Regions from separate parts of the Pseudomonas arabinosi genome, predicted to be linked through region 3. Evidence: predicted binding sites of a transcription regulator. Region 3 holds the regulator's gene; each other region holds the start of a gene.

Region 1 (4,850 bases), 1.2 Mb from region 3:
CTCAAAAGTTTTGTTTTACCCATGAAAAAGCCCGCAGCGACGGCGGGCTTTTTCAGCAAGCAAGCGGCGGCCTTAGATAGGCCGGCTGCCATACTTGTTGTCAGGCTTCTTGGGCGGATCGGCGACCACATTGGCCTCCACTTCCTGCACCTTGCCGCCCTTGGCCAGGAACTCTTCCATGGCCCGCGCCAGAGCATCACGCTCCTTGTTTTTTGCTTCGACGCTCGGCAGCTCATCGACCGATACCGCTGCCTTGGCTTTGCCTTTGGCGGTCGGAACGGGCGTTTCACCGCCATCGTCGTCAGCAACGTCTTCCGCTGCTGTTTCCAGACCTTCTTCGGTTTCGTCGTCGTCGCCTACTTCGAGGTCGTCGTTTTCCAGATCATCGTCGCTCATGTTCTACCTCATGACTTGCGAAAAGCAGATTAGTTATAGCCCAGCTTCGCCGTCTGTCGAAGGCCGCCGGAAAAAATTCTACAACCGCTGGTAACCAGCGGCTTATGCCTCTTCACCGTGCACGGTGGCGAGGACTTTACGGGCACCGCCAAAATCACGGTGCTCGCCCAGATAAACGCCTTGCCAGGTTCCCAGCGCCAGTCGGCCTGCCGAAATCGGCAAACTGAGCTGACAGCCAAGCACGCTGGCCTTGAAGTGCGCCGGGAGGTCGTCCAGGCCTTCGTCGTTATGCTCATAGCCGTCTGTTCCTTGTGGGATCAGACGATTGAAAAATCGTTCGAAGTCGCGACGTACCGCCGGATCGGCGTTCTCGTTGATGGTCAACGACGCCGAGGTATGCTGCAGCCACAAATGCAACAGACCGACCCGACATGCCTTGAGTTCAGGCAGGCCGGCGAGTAACTCGTCCGTTACCAGATGAAAGCCCCGGGGCCTTGCCCGCAGGGTAATCAGAGTCTGTTGCCACATACAGTTCTCCGCACGTTCGGGGCGCATTCTAGCGCGCTCTGGGAAAAAACAAAGGCCCTAATATTCCTTCTATCATGTAAGACATTGGCCGCAGAAAAACGCCCGTCGTAAACGCCTCCAAACGTGTACGAAAAAACCTTTCAGCAATTCCTTCACTGACAAATTCCAGACAAAAAAATGCCCGGCAAGCCGGGCAAGTTTTTTTGTGCGCGTACTTACAAGTTGTAGCCGCGTTCGTTGTGAAGTGCCAGATCGATGCCGACCGCCTCTTCTTCTTCAGTGATACGCAGACCCATGACAGCGTCCAGCACCTTGAGGATGATGTAGGTGACGATCGCGGTGTAGATCACCGTGAAGCCCACGCCTTTGCACTGAATCCAGACTTGTGCGGCGATGTCGGTCACGGTGCCGAAGCCACCCAGCGACGGTGCAGCGAAGACACCGGTCAGGATCGCGCCGAGGATACCGCCGATACCGTGCACGCCGAAGGCGTCCAGGGAGTCGTCATAGCCGAGCTTGCGTTTCAGGGTGGTGGCGCAGAAGAAGCACACCACGCCGGCTGCCAGACCGATGACCAGAGCGCCCATCGGGCCCACGGTGCCAGCGGCTGGCGTAATTGCCACCAGACCGGCCACAACACCCGAAGCGATACCCAGGGCACTTGGTTTGCCGTGAGTAATCCACTCGGCGAACATCCAGCCCATTGCAGCAGCGGCGGTTGCGATCTGGGTCACCAGCATCGCCATACCGGCCGTGCCGTTGGCGGCTGCGGCGGAACCGGCGTTGAAGCCGAACCAGCCAACCCACAGCATGGCAGCACCCATCAGGGTGTAACCGAGGTTGTGCGGCGCCATCGGGGTGGTCGGGAAGCCTTTGCGTTTGCCCAGTACCAGGCAGGCAATCAGACCGGCCACACCGGCGTTGATGTGCACCACGGTGCCGCCGGCGAAGTCCAGCACGCCCCAGTCCCACATCAGGCCGCCGTTGCCGGACCAGACCATGTGCGCAATTGGTGCATAAACCAGGGTGAACCAGACGCCCATGAAGATCAGCATCGCGGAGAACTTCATCCGCTCGGCGAAGGCACCGACGATCAGCGCAGGGGTGATGATGGCGAAGGTCATCTGGAAGGTGATGAACACCGCCTCAGGGAACAGCGCCGCGGGACCGGTCAGGCTCGATGGCGTGACACCGGCGAGGAAAGCCTTGCCCATGCCGCCGAAGAATGAGTTGAAGTTGACGACGCCCTGTTCCATGCCGGTGGTGTCGAACGCGATGCTGTAGCCATAAATGACCCACAGGATGCTGATCAGACCGGTAATGGCAAAGCACTGCATCATCACGGAAAGAATGTTTTTGGAGCGAACCATACCGCCGTAGAACAGCGCGAGGCCGGGAATGGTCATGAACAGCACGAGGGCTGTCGAGGTCATCATCCAGGCAGTGTCGCCGGAATTGAGGACTGGGGCCGCCACTTCGTCTGCCGCCATAACCAGGCCGGGCATTACGAGGGACAACAGGGCTCCTAGCCCTGCGAATTTACGCAGAGTCATATTGTTTTCTCCTGGGGCGTTGGGTTTGTGGCGGCTTAGATTGCGTCGGTATCGGTTTCGCCGGTACGGATGCGAATCGCCTGTTCCAGATTGACCACGAAGATCTTGCCGTCCCCGATCTTGCCGGTGTTGGCAGCCTTGGTTATCGCCTCGATAACCCGGTCAAGATCCTTGTCGTCAATGGCGACATCGATCTTCACCTTTGGCAGGAAATCGACCACGTATTCCGCGCCGCGATACAGCTCGGTGTGACCCTTCTGCCGACCGAAGCCTTTGACTTCAGTAACGGTAATGCCCTGCACGCCGATCTCGGACAGCGACTCGCGTACGTCGTCCAGTTTGAACGGCTTGATGATGGCAGTGACTAGCTTCATGAAAACTCTCTCCCGAATTGGTGGACTTGCCCCAGGAAAACAAACCCGACTCAAGTCTAAGCGCAGTGCCTGGCTTTGTAACGCATCGTCGGCCTTACCTGCCCGTCCGACGCCTGCTAACCACTCCGCACGAAACACTTCCCCCGTTCCGCTTGGCGCACTGCATTCGTCACAGCGACTGCATCAGTGCATGGGTCACTACCGACTAAGCAGAAAGCTTGCCATCTCCACAAAGCTCCCTGTTTTCAGGCCTTTAGCCGCTGATCCCTGCCACTTCACCGCAACTCCCGCTGCGTTACGCACAACAACAGTGCGATGCCATCCGTCCGCATGCGCGAAAAACGTGCACGGCCTCCTGTCGGGATTGACTATAGACACTGCGTGATACACTGCCCGCCATTGTTGACAGGACATTTCCCATGCTCGCACCCAAAGACTTCCTCGATGCCCTGAGCGGCACCGCCTCCCGCCTCTTCAGCGGCGACACCCCACTGCCGAAAAGCGAAATCGAAAGCCAGTTCAAGGCTCTGTTGCAGAGCGGCTTCAGCAAGCTGGATCTTGTGAGCCGGGAAGAGTTTGATAGCCAGATGGTTGTGCTGGCGCGGACGCGGGCACGGTTGGAGAGTCTTGAGGCGAAGGTTGCCGAGCTTGAAGCGAAGCTGAATCCACCCGTCGAGTAACACCGCAGATCCCACGGTGAAACCCAATCCACTGTGGGAGCGAGCCTGCTCGCGATAAGGTCGGAACGACCTTCAGATTCAACTGTAGGAGCTGCCGAAGGCTGCGATCTTTTGATCTTTAAGCCCTCAAAAATCCCGGCAACGTCCTACAAAGATCACCACCGCCGTCCGATAGCGCCGCGAAGCCCAGGTTCCTAAGCTCATCCTCAGCTGAATATTCAGCTCTGGGTTTGGCGACCCGGAAGACCCCGACGCACCGCGACCACATTCGACCGAGGAATTTATTCCCACCTCGAATTATGGCGGCTATGCGTGGGAGACCTTCGGGTCTGCCGGGTTTCGGGAGTCACCGGTTCGCCAACCCGCGCATGGCTGCCACCCTTTTCGTTTGGCGACGATCAGAAGCAGTTTTCTTCACTCGACCCCGAGAATGCACCATGAATGAAAACTATCTAATCCCTCACGTCTTCATCCGCCATAAACTCCACCTTCACGCGCTTTTGATCGAAAACCAGCCTTGGTTCAGCGCCCGAGACTTAGGCCGTCTGCTTCGTCTTTTCCTCGACGAACGCGCCGTCCGCAAACTCGATCCCGATCAACATCAATCCGCGCGAGTCGTCATCCACGGCACCATCGAAAACACCCTGCTGATCAGCGAGTCCGGCGTCTACGCCCTACTCGTCTACCACTACTGCCCCGAATACCGGGCGCTGCGCGAATGGCTAACCCACGACGTCGTTCCAGCCCTCAGAGACGCTCAACAACCACCTTCCAGCGAACGCCCGATTCTGAGCCTGCTGAACTGGCCAGAGATGTCGCTGAGTTTGCTGCACTGGAATAACCAGCCGTGGATTCGGCTGCAGGATGTTCCGCAAATGCTTCCAGAGGGAGAACGGCCACAGCGCGCAGTCAATGCGCCGTGGTGGAAGCGTGCTTCCCGAATACTCCTGGCAATCTGAACGACAAAAAACCCCACGCTTGTAACGTGGGGTTTGTTCAGGAGCAGAGGATCAGGCGCAGTGCGAAAGACGCTCAACCTGATCCCGGATCGCAGCCCCTCGTTCAATCTCGGCTTTGCGCAAATCGTAAGTCGATTGCAAGTTCAACCAAAATTCAGGGGTCGTATCCAGACAAATAGAAAGCCTGAGAGCCATATCAGCACTGACGCCCCGACGCTGAAGCACGATGTCGTTCACCGTGGGGGTCGAAACGCGCAATGCTCTGGCCAGAGCAGCAGCCGTAAGGCTCAGAGGCTCCAGGTATTCCTCTTTGAGGATCTCGCCAGGGTGCACCGGGCGCATACCATTCTTAGTCATTAC
Region 2 (4,850 bases), 3.1 Mb from region 3:
CGGTTGATCGCGGCTCACCAGCACCACTTGTTCCATCACATCGCGGCTCGGTGACTCGGTATCGATCAAAATCACGTCCGGACGCACCGTTTCGACGCGCGCGGGCAGGTCGATGGTCAGGCCCGACTCGTCGATCACCTCGAATCCGGCTTCGGTCAAGGCCGCTTTCAGGCGACCGACTTTCTTCGCGGTGTCGTTGATCAGCAGGATACGCAACATATTCGTAGTCTCCTGTCAGCGGCTGGCGAGAAGGGGCGAGCTGTCGCTCATGGCGTGCAGCTTGAAACTGCGGGCATAGCCGGCGGGGTCCAGGCCATCCCAGACCTTGCCGTCGATCAACTGGCTGCTGCGCATTTGCTGATTACTCGCGGCCACACCGACAGCGGTCGCGGCCTCTCGATACAAGTCTAGTTGCTGGACCTGACGGGCCACGCCCAGGTAGTCCGGGTCGTCGCGCAACAAACCCCAACGACGAAACTGGGTCATGAACCACATGCCATCGGACAGATACGGCAGATTGACCTCGCCATCACCATGGAAACGCAGTGCGTGCGGGTCCTGCCAGCGATTACCCAGGCCATCGGCGTAGTCACCGAGCAATCGCGGTTCAATGCAGTCGAGTGGCGCGTCGAGGTATTGGGGCGCACTCAACAGCTTCGCGGTGCTGCGGCGATTCTCGGTGCTTTCTTCGATGAAGCGGCTGGCCTCCAGAATCGCCATCACCAGCGCCCTTGCGGTGTTGGGGTATTGCTCGACAAAGGCGCGGGTGCAGCCGAGGACTTTTTCCGGGTGATCGGGCCAGATGGTCTGGGTGGTTGCCATCGTGAACCCCAGATTTTGCTGCACCGCACTGGCGGACCATGGCTCGCCGACGCAGAAGCCGTCGATGCGCCCGGCTTGCAGGTGCGCAACCATTTGTGGCGGCGGCACGACCACGCTGTCGACGTCCTGCAACGGATGAATACCCTGACTCGCGAGCCAGTAATACAGCCACATGGCGTGGGTGCCGGTAGGAAATGTCTGGGCGAAGGTGAGTTTTGGGCGACTTTGGTGCACGTGTCGGTCCAGTGCTTCAGGACTGGTCACGCCTAAAGTCTGTAAGCCATGGGAAAGGTTGATGCTCTGGCCGTTCTGATTCAGGCCCATGAGCACCGCCATGTCGGTCGACGCAACACCGCCGATGCCCAAATGCACGGCGTAGATCAAACCGTACAGGCTGTGGGCGGCGTCGAGTTCGCCACTGACCAGTTTGTCCCGCAGGTTGGCCCAGGACGACTGACGCTTGAGGTTCAGGGTCAGGCCATAAGGTTGGGCAAAGCCCTGCGTGGCCGCGACCACTACCGAGGCGCAGTCGCTCAGGGCCATGAAGCCGAGGCTGATTTCGGTCTTTTCCGGGGCATCGCTGCCGTTGACCCAGGCCAGAGGGTTGGCTGGAACTTCAATCATCAGTAAACACCTTCCATAAAAAAGCGCCGTACCGGGCTGCTTGCCAGGGCAAGGCCAAGTGACGACGCCTTTGTCTTTCGACTCATCCCGCCGTTGGCATGAGTGCTTATGTGAGTGACGGTGCAAGGCATATGCCATCGCTCGCTGATTTTGTCGCGCGCCTCGCCTGCAACCCCGATGCCCGGCTATAATCGCCGCCACTTTTCGTAGCCCGCAGGCAAACCCCGCCCATGTACACCCTGGCCCGTCAGCTGTTGTTCAAACTTTCCCCGGAAACCTCCCACGATCTGTCCCTGGACCTGATCGGCGCGGGCGGGCGTTTGGGCCTCAACGGCTTGCTGTGCAAGGCACCGGCGAAAATGCCGGTGACCGTCATGGGCCTCGACTTCCCGAACCCGGTGGGTCTGGCGGCCGGTCTGGACAAGAACGGCGCGGCCATCGACGGTTTTGCGCAACTGGGTTTTGGGTTTGTCGAAATCGGCACCATCACCCCGCGTCCGCAGCCGGGCAACCCGAAGCCACGCATTTTCCGTCTGCCGGATGCCGAGGCGATCATCAACCGCATGGGGTTCAACAACCTCGGCGTCGATCACCTGCTGGCTCGAGTGGCTGCGGCCAAGTTCAAGGGCGTGCTGGGCATCAATATCGGCAAAAACTTCGATACCCCGGTTGAGCGGGCGGTGGACGACTACCTGATCTGCCTGGACAAGGTCTATGCCCACGCCAGCTATGTGACGGTCAACGTCAGCTCGCCGAACACCCCGGGCCTGCGCAGCCTGCAATTCGGCGATTCGCTGAAGCAGTTGTTGGCCGACCTGGCCACGCGCCGCGCAGAACTGGCGCTGCGCCACGGCAAACATGTACCCCTGGCGATCAAGATTGCGCCGGACATGACCGACGAAGAAACCGCTCAGGTCGCGCAAGCGCTGATCGAAACCGGGATGGACGCGGTGATCGCCACCAACACCACCCTGAGCCGCGTCGGCGTAGAAGGCATGGAGCATGGTGACGAGGCGGGCGGTCTGTCCGGCGCACCGGTTCGCGACAAGAGCACCCACACCGTGAAGGTGCTGGCGGCCGAGTTGGCCGGTCGCTTGCCGATCATCGCCGTGGGCGGCATCACCGAAGGCAAGCACGCGGCTGAGAAAATCGCTGCAGGTGCGAGCCTGGTGCAGCTCTATTCCGGCTTCATCTATAAAGGCCCGGCGCTGATTCGTGAATCGGTAGACGCGATCGCCGCCTTGCGCTGATCCCTGTGGGAGCGAGCTTGCTCGCGATGACGGACTTGCAGCCAACGTCATTGTTGAATGTTAAACCGCTATCGCGAGCAAGCTCGCTCCCACAGTGATGTATGCAGCCAAGGTGAGATTTTGGCAGGCATAAAAAAGGGCTCCTCGAAGGAGCCCCTGGGCCGAAGCCCGCCGCCCGGATGGGGCGTGCGTGGTAAGTCGTTACGTAATCAGATTGTCGTGTCGGAGTGTGTGCCCTGTGTTAGCCGACGGCGTGAAGTTCGTTGAGTCTATGGATTCCCGCAGTGCCGGTCATACCGTCCCAGTTGTCGCCGCGTCCTTCTCGCCAGCCGTTAATCCAGGCTTGGCGTACCGACGGTAGAGTAAATGGGCAAAGCTCACGGGATTTGCCACCAACGCCATATTGATATCCGCGCAAAAATGCTCTTTCCAACGGATCACGCTTAAGTCTTCTCATAGGGTGTTGCCCTCACTTGTTGACTGTATTTATCGCGTCGACCTCAATTGAGGTCTGGCAGAAAAACTCCTGCCGTTGGGGCTCGCTGCCGGCGTCGCGAGCCAAGGTGTTGACGTCATTGCGGCGTCAACCTGTGTTGAGTTCTAACCAATGCGTCACATCGAGGGAATGATCGTTTTGTCATAAGGACGTAACGATAAAGATGGTATGGCGATAAGTAACCGGATGTCTGGTCCGTGTTTATTCGCCAAACCCCCGGTATGATCGGCCCCGCGCTGGATGATGGGGTTAATCCTTTAGTGAGAATGTCTCCTGTTACCCAAGGGACTATTCGACGAAGGGTCGACTTATGACATTTTGTTGCTTCAACTTTTTTATCTGCCTTTGCATCTAAGCTCTTTTAACCCGAGCAGCAGGGGTGGGACGGCACACCTTCGTGCCACGCGGGCGCTCTTTTAGAAAAGCGCCTGATTGAAAACCGGGTCGGCAATGCGTTGCCGGTTCACTTAGCTAAAGGCTCTGAAATTCCAATGTCCGATCAATTCGAAATCTTCCTCACTTGCCCAAAAGGCCTTGAAGGCCTGCTCATCGAGGAAGCCGTCGGGCTTGGCCTTGAGGAAGCGCGTGAGCACACCTCTGCCGTGCGCGGCATGGCCACCATGGAAACCGCCTATCGCCTGTGCCTGTGGTCGCGTCTGGCGAACCGGGTGCTGCTGGTGCTCAAGCGTTTCCCGATGAAAGACGCCGAAGACCTGTATCACGGCGTGCTGGATATCGAGTGGCAAGACCACATGCTCAACGATGGCACCCTGGCCGTTGAGTTCAGCGGTCACGGCTCGGGCATCGACAACACCCACTTCGGCGCCTTGAAGGTCAAGGACGCCATCGTCGACAAACTGCGCACGCCGCAGGGTGACCGTCCGTCCATCGACAAGCTCAACCCGGACCTGCGCATTCACCTGCGCCTGGACCGTGGCGAAGCGATTCTGTCCCTCGACCTCTCCGGCCACAGCCTGCACCAGCGCGGCTATCGCTTGCAGCAAGGCGCGGCACCGCTGAAGGAAAACCTCGCGGCAGCAATCCTGATCCGTTCCGGCTGGCCACGCATTGCGGCCGATGGCGGCGCGCTGGCTGACCCTATGTGCGGTGTCGGTACGTTCCTCGTCGAAGCCGCGATGATCGCCGCCGACATGGCGCCGAACCTGCGTCGCGAGCAGTGGGGTTTCACCGCCTGGCTCGGTCACGTCCCGGCGCTGTGGAAAAAGCTTCACGAAGAAGCCAGTGAGCGTTGCGCGGCCGGTCTGGCCAAGCCACCGCTGTGGATACGCGGTTACGAAGCCGACCCACGCCTGATTCAACCGGGTCGCAACAACGTTGAACGTGCCGGCCTGAGCGAGTGGATCAAGATCTACCAGGGCGAAGTCGGGACGTTCGAGCCACGTCCGGACCAGAACCAGAAAGGCCTGGTGATCTGCAACCCACCGTACGGCGAACGTCTGGGTGACGAAGCGAGCTTGCTCTATCTCTACCAGAACCTCGGCGAACGTCTGCGTCAGGCCTGCTTGAACTGGGAAGCCGCGGTATTCACCGGCGCCCCGGACCTGGGCAAGCGCATGGGCATCCGCAGCCACAAACAGTATTCGTTCTGGAACGGCGCGTTGCCGTGCAAGTTGCTGCTGATCAAGGTCACGCCGGAC
Region 3 (4,850 bases):
ACAAGGTCACCGAGTCGCGTCCGCGCATCGACATGGTGATCCAGCCCAAGCCGAAAACCGACGAGAAAAAGGCCCAGTAATGGCAACTCTGAAAGCTCAGCATCTGGCCAAGAGCTACAAGAGCCGCCAGGTTGTGCGCGACGTCAGCCTGTCGATCGACAGCGGTCAGATCGTCGGCCTGCTAGGTCCCAACGGCGCCGGCAAGACCACCTGCTTTTACATGATTGTCGGCCTGGTACAGGCCGATCAGGGCCGCGTACTGATTGACGACCTGGATGTCAGCCACCAGCCCATGCACGGGCGTGCGAAGGCCGGTATCGGCTATCTTCCGCAAGAAGCATCGATCTTCCGCAAACTCTCGGTAGCTGACAACATCATGGCGATCCTCGAGACCCGCAAGGAACTCGACAAGGCCGGTCGTCGCCAAGAGCTGGAAAGCCTGCTGCAGGAATTCCACATCAGCCACATCCGCGACAACCTCGGCATGAGCCTGTCCGGTGGTGAACGCCGTCGTGTGGAAATCGCCCGGGCACTGGCTACCAACCCGAAATTCATCCTGCTCGACGAACCGTTCGCCGGCGTGGACCCGATTTCGGTGGGCGACATCAAACAGATCATCTATCACCTCAAGGCCAAGGGCATTGGCGTGCTGATCACTGACCACAACGTCCGTGAAACCCTGGATATCTGCGAAACCGCCTACATCGTCAACGATGGCCAGCTGATCGCCGAAGGTGACTCTGCCACCATCCTGGCCAACGACCTGGTCAAGGAAGTGTATCTGGGCCATGAGTTCCGCCTGTAAGCACTGAGGTGTCTGGCTGGTTGCCCGGGCGCTTGTCTCGATAAAAAATCAACATTTTTTTATTGTTACAGCGCTCTAGGCAAACGCTGCAGTTTCGGGCATATAATTTGCTTATGTTTGGCGCTTCGGCGCCCTGTAGTGGATGGCGCATGTGCGCCGGCGAATAAGGTGTTAAGCCCCTGCCATGAAACCATCGCTAGTCTTGAGAATGGGCCAGCAGCTGACGATGACACCGCAGCTGCAACAGGCCATCCGCCTGCTCCAATTGTCGACCCTGGACCTGCAACAGGAAATCCAGGAGGCCCTGGAGTCCAATCCGATGCTCGAACGCCAGGAAGAAGGCGACGACTTCGATAACGCCGACCCCTTGGCCGACAAAGCCGAACAGCAACCCAACGCTGACATTCAGGAACCCTCCTACCAGGAAACCGCCCCGACGGTTGATAACCTCGAGGAAGGCGACTGGAACGAGCGCATCCCCAACGAACTGCCCGTCGATACCGCGTGGGAAGACGTCTACCAGACCAGCGCCAGCAGCCTGCCGAGCAACGATGACGACGAGTGGGACTTCACCACCCGGACATCGGCCGGCGAAAGCCTGCAAAGCCACCTGCTGTGGCAACTGAACCTGGCCCCGATGTCCGACACTGATCGCCTGATCGCCGTGACCCTGATCGACTGCATCAACAATCAGGGCTACCTGGACGAAACCCTTGAGGAGATTCTCGAAGCCTTCGACCCGGAACTGGACATCGAACTGGACGAAATCGAAGCCGTCCTGCACCGCATCCAGCAATTCGAACCCGCTGGCATCGGCGCCCGCAACCTGGGCGAATGCCTGCTGCTGCAATTGCGCCAGTTGCCCGCCAAGACGCCTTGGCTGGTCGAGGCCAAACGCCTGGTCACCGATTACATCGACCTGCTTGGCAGCCGCGACTACAGCCAGCTGATGCGTCGCATGAAGCTCAAGGAAGATGAACTGCGCCAGGTGATTGAACTGGTGCAGAGCCTCAACCCGCGCCCAGGCTCGCAAATCGAGTCCGGCGAAGCCGAATACGTCGTTCCCGACGTGATCGTACGCAAGGACAACGAACGCTGGCTGGTGGAGCTGAACCAGGAATCCGTGCCGCGACTGCGGGTCAACGCTCAATACGCCGGTTTCGTGCGCCGCGCCGACACCAGCGCCGACAACACCTTCATGCGCAATCAGTTGCAAGAGGCCCGCTGGTTCATCAAGAGCCTGCAAAGCCGCAACGAAACCCTGATGAAAGTAGCCACCCAGATCGTCGAACATCAGCGCGGCTTTCTTGAATACGGCGACGAAGCCATGAAACCGCTGGTCCTGCATGACATCGCCGAAGCGGTGGGCATGCACGAATCGACGATTTCACGGGTAACCACGCAGAAATTCATGCATACCCCACGGGGCATATATGAACTGAAATACTTTTTCTCCAGCCACGTCAGCACCTCCGAGGGCGGTGAATGCTCGTCCACGGCGATCCGCGCGATCATCAAAAAACTGGTTGCCGCGGAAAATCAGAAAAAGCCGTTGAGTGACAGCAAGATCGCTGGTTTACTGGAGGCACAAGGCATTCAGGTGGCTCGCCGCACCGTCGCCAAGTACCGCGAATCCCTCGGGATCGCGCCTTCGAGCGAACGCAAGCGGTTGATGTAGAGCCACGCCACAGCGTTCCAGTGGCAGGCATTTCTGCCTGCCGCTTTATGCACTGGCAACGAAGGAGAAGCTGTATGCAAGTCAACATCAGTGGACACCAACTGGAAGTGACCGAACCTCTTCGCACCTACATCGGCGAAAAACTCGAACGATTAGAGAGGCATTTCGACAAGATCACCAATGTGCAAGTCACGATGACGGTCGAAAAGCTCAAGCAGAAAATCGAAGCCACGCTGCATATTCCCGGCAATGAAGTGGTCGCAAACGCGGAGCATACCGATATGTACGCGGCGATCGACGCACTGACCGACAAGCTGGATAAACAACTCAAAAAGCATAAGGAAAAGACCCAAAGCCTCCTCCAGGGCGCGACCGGTCGTTAACACTCCCAACCCATGATCCGACTTGAAAGCATCCTGACCCCCGGCCGTTCCCTCGTGAACGTGCCGGGCGGCAGTAAAAAGAAAGCCCTCGAGCAAATTGCCAACCTTATCCACAAAGAAGTGCCGGATCTGGAGATGCAAGATGTCTTCGAGGCTTTGATTGCCCGTGAAAAACTCGGTTCAACCGGTTTTGGCAACGGCATCGCCATTCCCCACTGCCGCCTGAAGGGCTGCGCCTCGCCCATCAGCGCCCTGATGCACCTTGATGCACCCATTGATTTCGACGCCATCGACGGCGCCCCGGTTGACCTGCTGTTCGTTCTGCTGGTCCCGGAAGCTGCTACCGATGCGCACCTGGAGTTACTGCGCCAGATCGCCAGCATGCTCGACCGCAAGGAAGTGCGCGAAAAACTGCGCAGCGCCCCGAGCAATGAAGCCTTGTATCAGGTTGTCCTGGACGAGCAAAACGGTCATTAATCATGCGCTTGATCATCGTCAGTGGCCGCTCCGGCTCAGGTAAAAGTACCGCACTCGATGTTCTCGAGGACAACGGCTACTACTGCATCGACAACCTGCCCGCCGGTCTGTTGCCGGAACTGGCCGAACGCGCGTTGATTCACACCGAGCTGGCACAACCGCTGGTTGCCGTATCCATCGATGCGCGCAACTTGCCGAGTCACTTGTCGCGGTTTCCCGAACTGCTGGAAGAAGTGCGCAGCCGGCATATCCAGTGTGATGTGCTGTATCTGGACGCCGACGAAGAAACCTTGCTCAAACGTTTCTCGGAAACCCGCCGTCGTCACCCGCTGAGCAATGCCAGTCGCTCGCTGGCCGAGGCCATCAACGATGAGACCGCCCTGCTCGGGCCGATTGCCGACCTCGCCGATCTCAAAGTAAACACCACCAACCTGAACCTGTATCAGCTGCGAGATACCATCAAGCTGCGCCTGCTGAACCAGCCGGAACCCGGTACGGCGTTCCTGGTGGAGTCTTTCGGCTTCAAGCGTGGCATGCCGGTGGACGCTGATCTGGTGTTCGACGTGCGCTGCCTGCCGAACCCTTACTGGAAGCCAGAGTTGCGCGATCAGTCCGGGCTCGACCAACCGGTTGCCGAGTACCTGGCGGCACAGCCGGACGTCGAAGAGATGTTCCAGGACATCTCCACCTACTTGTTCAAGTGGCTACCACGCTTTGCCGCCAGCAACCGCGCTTATGTCACCATTGCCATTGGTTGCACCGGCGGCCATCACCGCTCCGTCTACCTGACCGAACGTCTGGGCCAGGCCCTGCAAAAAACCCTGAAGAACGTCCAGGTTCGCCACCGCGACCTCAGCTAAAGGATTCACACCGCGATGCCTGCTCTGGAAATTGAAATCATCAACAAGCTGGGCCTGCATGCCCGCGCTTCTGCAAAATTCGTTGGCGTGGCCGGTGAGTTCAAGGATTGCACGATCAGAGTAGGACGCACGCCGGAATCCACGGTCGACGGAAAAAGCATCATGGCAATGATGATGCTCGCCGCGGGCAAGGGCACCAAAATCCACCTGAGCACCGAAGGTGAGCAGGCTGATGAGGCGCTGCAGGCATTGGTGAATTTGATCAATGACTACTTCGGCGAAGGCGAATAACGCTCGCCTAGGCGAGCGCTGTATCCATCACCATCATCAAGCAAAACCCGATCAGCAACCCCAGACTTGCAAGCTTGTCGTGACCATTGCGGCGCGACTCGGGAATGACTTCATGGGTGACCACCAGCAACATGGCCCCGGCTGCCAGGGCCAATCCCAAGGGCAACAACAATTCGGCCAGGCTCACCAGCCAGGCACACAACAACGCGAAGACCGGCTCGACCAGACCTGACGCAGCACCAATCAGGAACGCCTTGACCCGCGACATCCCGGCCCCGGCCAGTACCAGCGCAATCACAAGACCTTCCGGCACATCCTGCAAGGCGATGCCCATGGCCAGGCTATCGGCGTCGGGC
Region 4 (4,850 bases), 610 kb from region 3:
CGATGGTTTCGTCTTTACCCGAGGCACGCATGTTGTCGAGCTTCTTGCCTTTGGTTGGGTTAACGCCCAGGTCGTTGTCGCGGCTGTTGATGCCGACGATTTGACCTTCGTACACGTCTTCACCGTGACCCAGGAACAGTTTGCCGCGAGCTTGCAGGGTTTCCAGCGAGTAAGTCAGAGCCTTACCGGTAGCAACCGAAACCAGCACGCCGTTCTGACGGCCGGACATGTCGCCGGACTTCATCACGTCGTAACGGTCGAAGATCGAGGTCAGGATGCCTGCACCGGAGGTCAGGGTCAGGAACTCGTTACGGAAACCGATCAAGCCACGAGCCGGGATGTTGTACTCAAGGCGCACACGGCCCTTGCCATCCGGAACCATGTTGGTCAGGTCGCCTTTACGGATACCGATCTGTTCCATGATCGAACCTTGCGATTCTTCTGGCAGGTCGATGGTCACGTTTTCGTACGGTTCGTGCTTGACGCCGTCAACCAGGCGGATAATCACTTCCGGACGACCAACACCCATTTCGAAGCCTTCGCGACGCATGGTTTCGATCAGTACCGAGAGGTGCAGCTCACCACGGCCGGAGACTTTGAACTTGTCGGCGGAGTCGCCTTCTTCAACGCGCAGGGCAACGTTGTAGAGCAGTTCTTTGTCCAGACGCTCTTTGATGTTACGGCTGGTGACGAACTTGCCTTCACGACCGCAGAACGGCGAGTCGTTAACCTGGAAGGTCATGGAAACGGTTGGTTCGTCAACGGTCAGCGGCTTCATCGCTTCGACGTTCAGTGGGTCGCACAGAGTGTCGGAGATGAACAGCTGGTCGAAGCCGCTGATGCAGACGATGTCGCCGGCAGCTGCTTCGTCAACGTCGATACGGTGCAGACCGTGGTGACCCATCAGCTTCAGGATACGACCGTTACGGCGCTTGCCGTCAGCGTCGATAGCCACAACTTGAGTGTTCGGCTTGACGCGACCACGGGCGATACGGCCAACGCCGATAACACCCAGGAAGCTGTTGTAGTCCAGTGCCGAGATTTGCATCTGGAACGGACCGTCACGGTCAACTTGTGGAGCCGGTACGTGGTCAATGATCGCCTGGTACAGCGGAGTCATGTCTTCAGCCATGTCGGTGTGTTCCAGACCGGCAATGCCGTTCAGGGCCGAGGCGTAGACGACTTTGAAGTCCAGCTGTTCTTCGGTAGCACCGAGGTTGTCGAACAGGTCGAAGATCTGGTCCAGAACCCAGTCCGGACGCGCGCCTGGACGGTCAACCTTGTTGATGACCACGATTGGACGCAGGCCGGCTTCGAAAGCCTTCTTGGTCACGAAACGGGTTTGCGGCATAGGGCCGTCTTGAGCGTCAACCAGCAGCAGAACGGAGTCAACCATCGACATTACGCGTTCAACTTCGCCGCCGAAGTCGGCGTGGCCCGGGGTGTCCACGATGTTGATGTGGTGGCCGTTCCAGTTGATGGCGGTGTTTTTCGCCAGAATGGTAATACCGCGTTCTTTCTCCTGGTCGTTGGAGTCCATCACGCGCTCGTCGTTGAGCTCGTTGCGCTCCAGGGTGCCGGATTGACGCAAGAGTTTGTCTACCAGGGTGGTTTTACCATGGTCAACGTGAGCAATGATGGCGATGTTGCGTAGATTTTCGATCACTTGTGTATCTCGATCAGAGGATTCGGTGTGCTGACAAGTCTTGGCAGCGATTTACAGTAGAGTCAGGCCTTGCCGTTACAGCTTGACGGCAGAGTCGGGGGGCCGGTGACGCAGGCCACAGGCATACAGCCCCGGGCTCTTAGCTCGGTCGATAAACGCGCACATTGGCATGCCCCTCACTGAGCAAATGGTGGGCATGCAGGCGACTCATCACGCCTTTGTCGCAATACAGCAGGTACTGGCGAGTAGGGTCCAGTTCCTTGAAACGAGCGTTCAATGCATAAAACGGCATCGTTTGTACCTCAATGCCAACGAGCCCCAGCGGGTCGTCTTCAGCGGCATCCGGATGACGGATATCGATGACGATCTGACCAGCCAGCGCTTCGCTGACTTCTTCGATCTGCAAGTCCTGGCCCAATTCGTCGATCACGCGATCGATCGGCACCAGTTTGGCGTTCTCGAGCGCACGCTCAAGTACTGCCATGTCGAACTGTTGTTCTTCGTACTCCACGCGTGGACGCTTGGCGTGGGTCTTGGGGTTCACCGAGATGACCCCGCAGTATTCCGGCATGTGCTTGGCGAAGTCGGCAGTACCGATTTCGTTGGCCAGGTCGATGATGTCCTGCTTGTGACTGGCGATCAGCGGACGCAAGACCAGCTTGTCGGTCACGCAGTCGATCACGGACAGGTTCGGCAACGTCTGGCTCGACACCTGGGAAATCGCTTCACCGGTGACCAGCGCATCGATCTCCAGCCGATCGGCAATACGGGAAGCAGCGCGCAACATCATACGCTTCAAAACTACGCCCATATGACTGTTATCGACTTTCCCGAGAATTTCTCCCAGTACTTCCTCGAAAGGCACACTCACAAATAACACGCGTTGGGAGCTGCCGTACTTCTTCCAGATGAAGTGCGCGACTTCCATAACGCCCAGTTCATGGGCTCGTCCGCCCAGATTGAAGAAGCAGAAATGGCTCATCAGCCCGCGGCGCATGATCTGGTAAGCAGCAACAGTGGAATCGAAGCCGCCGGACATCAGCACAAGTGTCTGTTCCAGGGCACCCAGCGGATAACCGCCGATGCTGTTGTGCTGGCTGTGGATCACGAACAACCGTTTGTCGCGAATTTCGAGGCGAACTTCGATTTCCGGCTCTTTCAGCGAGATTCCGGCGGCGCCGCACTGACGACGCAGTTGGCTGCCGACATATTTCTCGACGTCCATCGAACTGAATTCGTGCTTGCCGGCACGCTTGCAGCGCACCGAAAAAATCTTCCCGGCCAACGCGTCACCGAAGTGCTGTTTGCACTTGGCGACGATGTCGTCGAAGTCACCCAACGGGTATTCGTCGACTTGCAGGAAATGCGCGATGCCCGGCATGCAGCTCAGGCGCTCGGTCATCTCCTTCAGGGCTTTGGGCTCGCTGACGCGGGTTTCCAGCTCGAGATTGTCCCACACACCGTTCACCACCACAGCCGGGTCCAAGTCGCGGAGCACGGTACGGATGTTTTTGGCCAACTGGCGGATGAAACGCATCCGTACCGGGCGGCTCTTGATGGTGATCTCGGGAAAGACTTTTACGATTAGTTTCATGAAAACAGCGCGCGCTGGGCCAGCCGAAAAAGGGGGGCGCGGATTATAGCGGAAATTGCTCAAGGTTTAACCAGTTAATGTGCAGAAGGTTTTGCGCGCACCAAAACAGGTCATTTGTTGAATCTGACGCCACATTACAGGGCGCTATTTCCTGCTTTGCTCCGCTTTGCACCTTTATAAGCGTGAAATTGGGGCAAAAAACCCATGGTGGGGCACTGGCATGCAATTTGCTCCCTTGTGAGGCAGGTTGCCTTGGCAGAGTATTCGCGCCGGCATCACCCACATTCTAAGGGCATCCACTACTAAGCCCGAAGCCACCCGGAGGACACTATGTCGAAGTCGGTTCAACTCATCAAAGATCATGACGTCAAGTGGATTGATCTGCGCTTCACTGACACCAAAGGCACTCAGCACCACGTGACCATGCCGGCTCGCGACGCGCTGGATGAAGCTTTCTTCGAAGAAGGCAAAATGTTCGACGGTTCCTCCATCGCTGGCTGGAAAGGCATCGAAGCCTCCGACATGATCCTGATGCCGGACGACAGCACTGCCGTTCTCGACCCGTTCACCGAAGAGCCGACCCTGATCCTGGTTTGCGACGTGATCGAGCCTTCGACCATGCAAGGCTACGACCGTGACCCACGTGCGATCGCCAAGCGTGCCGAGGAATACCTGAAGTCGACCGGTATCGGCGACACCGTATTTGTTGGCCCAGAGCCAGAGTTCTTCATCTTCGACCAAGTGAAGTTCAAGTCCGACATCTCCGGCTCGATGTTCAAGATCTACTCCGAACAAGGTTCGTGGATGTCCGACCAGGACGTGGAAGGCGGCAACAAAGGCCACCGTCCAGGCGTCAAAGGCGGCTACTTCCCGGTTCCGCCGTTCGACCACGACCACGAAATCCGTACCTCCATGTGCAACGCCATGGAAGAAATGGGCCTGGTCATCGAAGTTCACCACCACGAAGTGGCAACTGCCGGCCAGAACGAAATCGGCGTGAAGTTCAACACCCTGGTTGCCAAGGCTGACGAAGTTCAAACCCTGAAGTACTGCGTACACAACGTTGCTGATGCATACGGCCGCACCGCGACCTTCATGCCTAAGCCTCTGTACGGCGACAACGGTTCGGGTATGCACGTTCACCTGTCCATCGCCAAAGATGGCAAGAACACCTTCGCTGGCGAAGGCTATGCCGGCCTGTCCGACACCGCTCTGTACTTCATCGGCGGCATCATCAAGCACGGTAAGGCGCTGAACGGCTTCACCAACCCGTCGACCAACTCCTACAAGCGTCTGGTCCCAGGTTTCGAAGCCCCAGTAATGCTGGCCTACTCGGCTCGTAACCGTTCCGCTTCGATCCGTATTCCTTACGTGTCCAGCCCTCGCGCTCGCCGTATCGAAGCTCGCTTCCCGGATCCGGCAGCCAACCCGTACCTGGCCTTCGCAGCCCTGGTAATGGCCGGCCTGGACGGTATCCAGAACAAGATCCACCCTGGCGACGCTGCTGACAAAAACCTGTACGACCTGCCGCCTGAAGAGGCGAAAGAGATCCCACAGGTTTGCGGCAGCCTGAAAGAAGCCCTGGAAGAG

The links. Region 3 encodes sigma-54, which starts transcription at its own class of promoters, with help from an activator protein. Its sites were predicted from a motif close to ANTGGCATNNANNTTGCTNT; they were not measured.
Region 1: a site for sigma-54 is predicted at 3,058-3,077, ahead of glnK (P-II family nitrogen regulator). Genes of this name have one in related genera too.
Region 2: a site for sigma-54 is predicted at 1,566-1,585, ahead of ACMXYJ_RS11120 (CmpA/NrtA family ABC transporter substrate-binding protein). Genes of this name have one in related genera too.
Region 4: a site for sigma-54 is predicted at 3,475-3,494, ahead of glnA (glutamate--ammonia ligase). Genes of this name have one in related genera too.

Annotation. Positions count from the first base shown of each region.
Region 1 covers NZ_CP180480.1:517,993-522,842, reverse strand. Annotated here, with positions in the region: gene sutA (transcriptional regulator SutA) at 73-396, opposite strand; gene ACMXYJ_RS02340 (secondary thiamine-phosphate synthase enzyme YjbQ) at 499-924, opposite strand; gene ACMXYJ_RS02335 (ammonium transporter) at 1,140-2,477, opposite strand; gene glnK (P-II family nitrogen regulator) at 2,513-2,851, opposite strand; gene ACMXYJ_RS02325 (accessory factor UbiK family protein) at 3,271-3,531, shown strand; gene ACMXYJ_RS02320 (BRO-N domain-containing protein) at 3,969-4,490, shown strand; gene ACMXYJ_RS02315 (HigA family addiction module antitoxin) at 4,542-4,847, opposite strand.
Region 2 covers NZ_CP180480.1:2,388,067-2,392,916, forward strand. Annotated here, with positions in the region: gene ACMXYJ_RS11115 (ANTAR domain-containing response regulator) at 1-219, opposite strand, end outside; gene ACMXYJ_RS11120 (CmpA/NrtA family ABC transporter substrate-binding protein) at 235-1,446, opposite strand; gene ACMXYJ_RS11125 (quinone-dependent dihydroorotate dehydrogenase) at 1,677-2,696, shown strand; gene rmf (ribosome modulation factor) at 2,938-3,153, opposite strand; gene rlmKL (bifunctional 23S rRNA (guanine(2069)-N(7))-methyltransferase RlmK/23S rRNA (guanine(2445)-N(2))-methyltransferase RlmL) at 3,684-4,850, shown strand, end outside.
Region 3 covers NZ_CP180480.1:6,264,568-6,269,417, forward strand. Annotated here, with positions in the region: gene lptA (lipopolysaccharide transport periplasmic protein LptA) at 1-80, shown strand, start outside; gene lptB (LPS export ABC transporter ATP-binding protein) at 80-805, shown strand; gene ACMXYJ_RS29155 (RNA polymerase factor sigma-54) at 990-2,483, shown strand; gene hpf (ribosome hibernation-promoting factor, HPF/YfiA family) at 2,558-2,866, shown strand; gene ptsN (PTS IIA-like nitrogen regulatory protein PtsN) at 2,879-3,343, shown strand; gene rapZ (RNase adapter RapZ) at 3,346-4,203, shown strand; gene ACMXYJ_RS29175 (HPr family phosphocarrier protein) at 4,219-4,494, shown strand; gene ACMXYJ_RS29180 (ZIP family metal transporter) at 4,502-4,850, opposite strand, start outside.
Region 4 covers NZ_CP180480.1:6,870,417-6,875,266, forward strand. Annotated here, with positions in the region: gene typA (translational GTPase TypA) at 1-1,666, opposite strand, end outside; gene thiI (tRNA uracil 4-sulfurtransferase ThiI) at 1,806-3,260, opposite strand; gene glnA (glutamate--ammonia ligase) at 3,591-4,850, shown strand, end outside.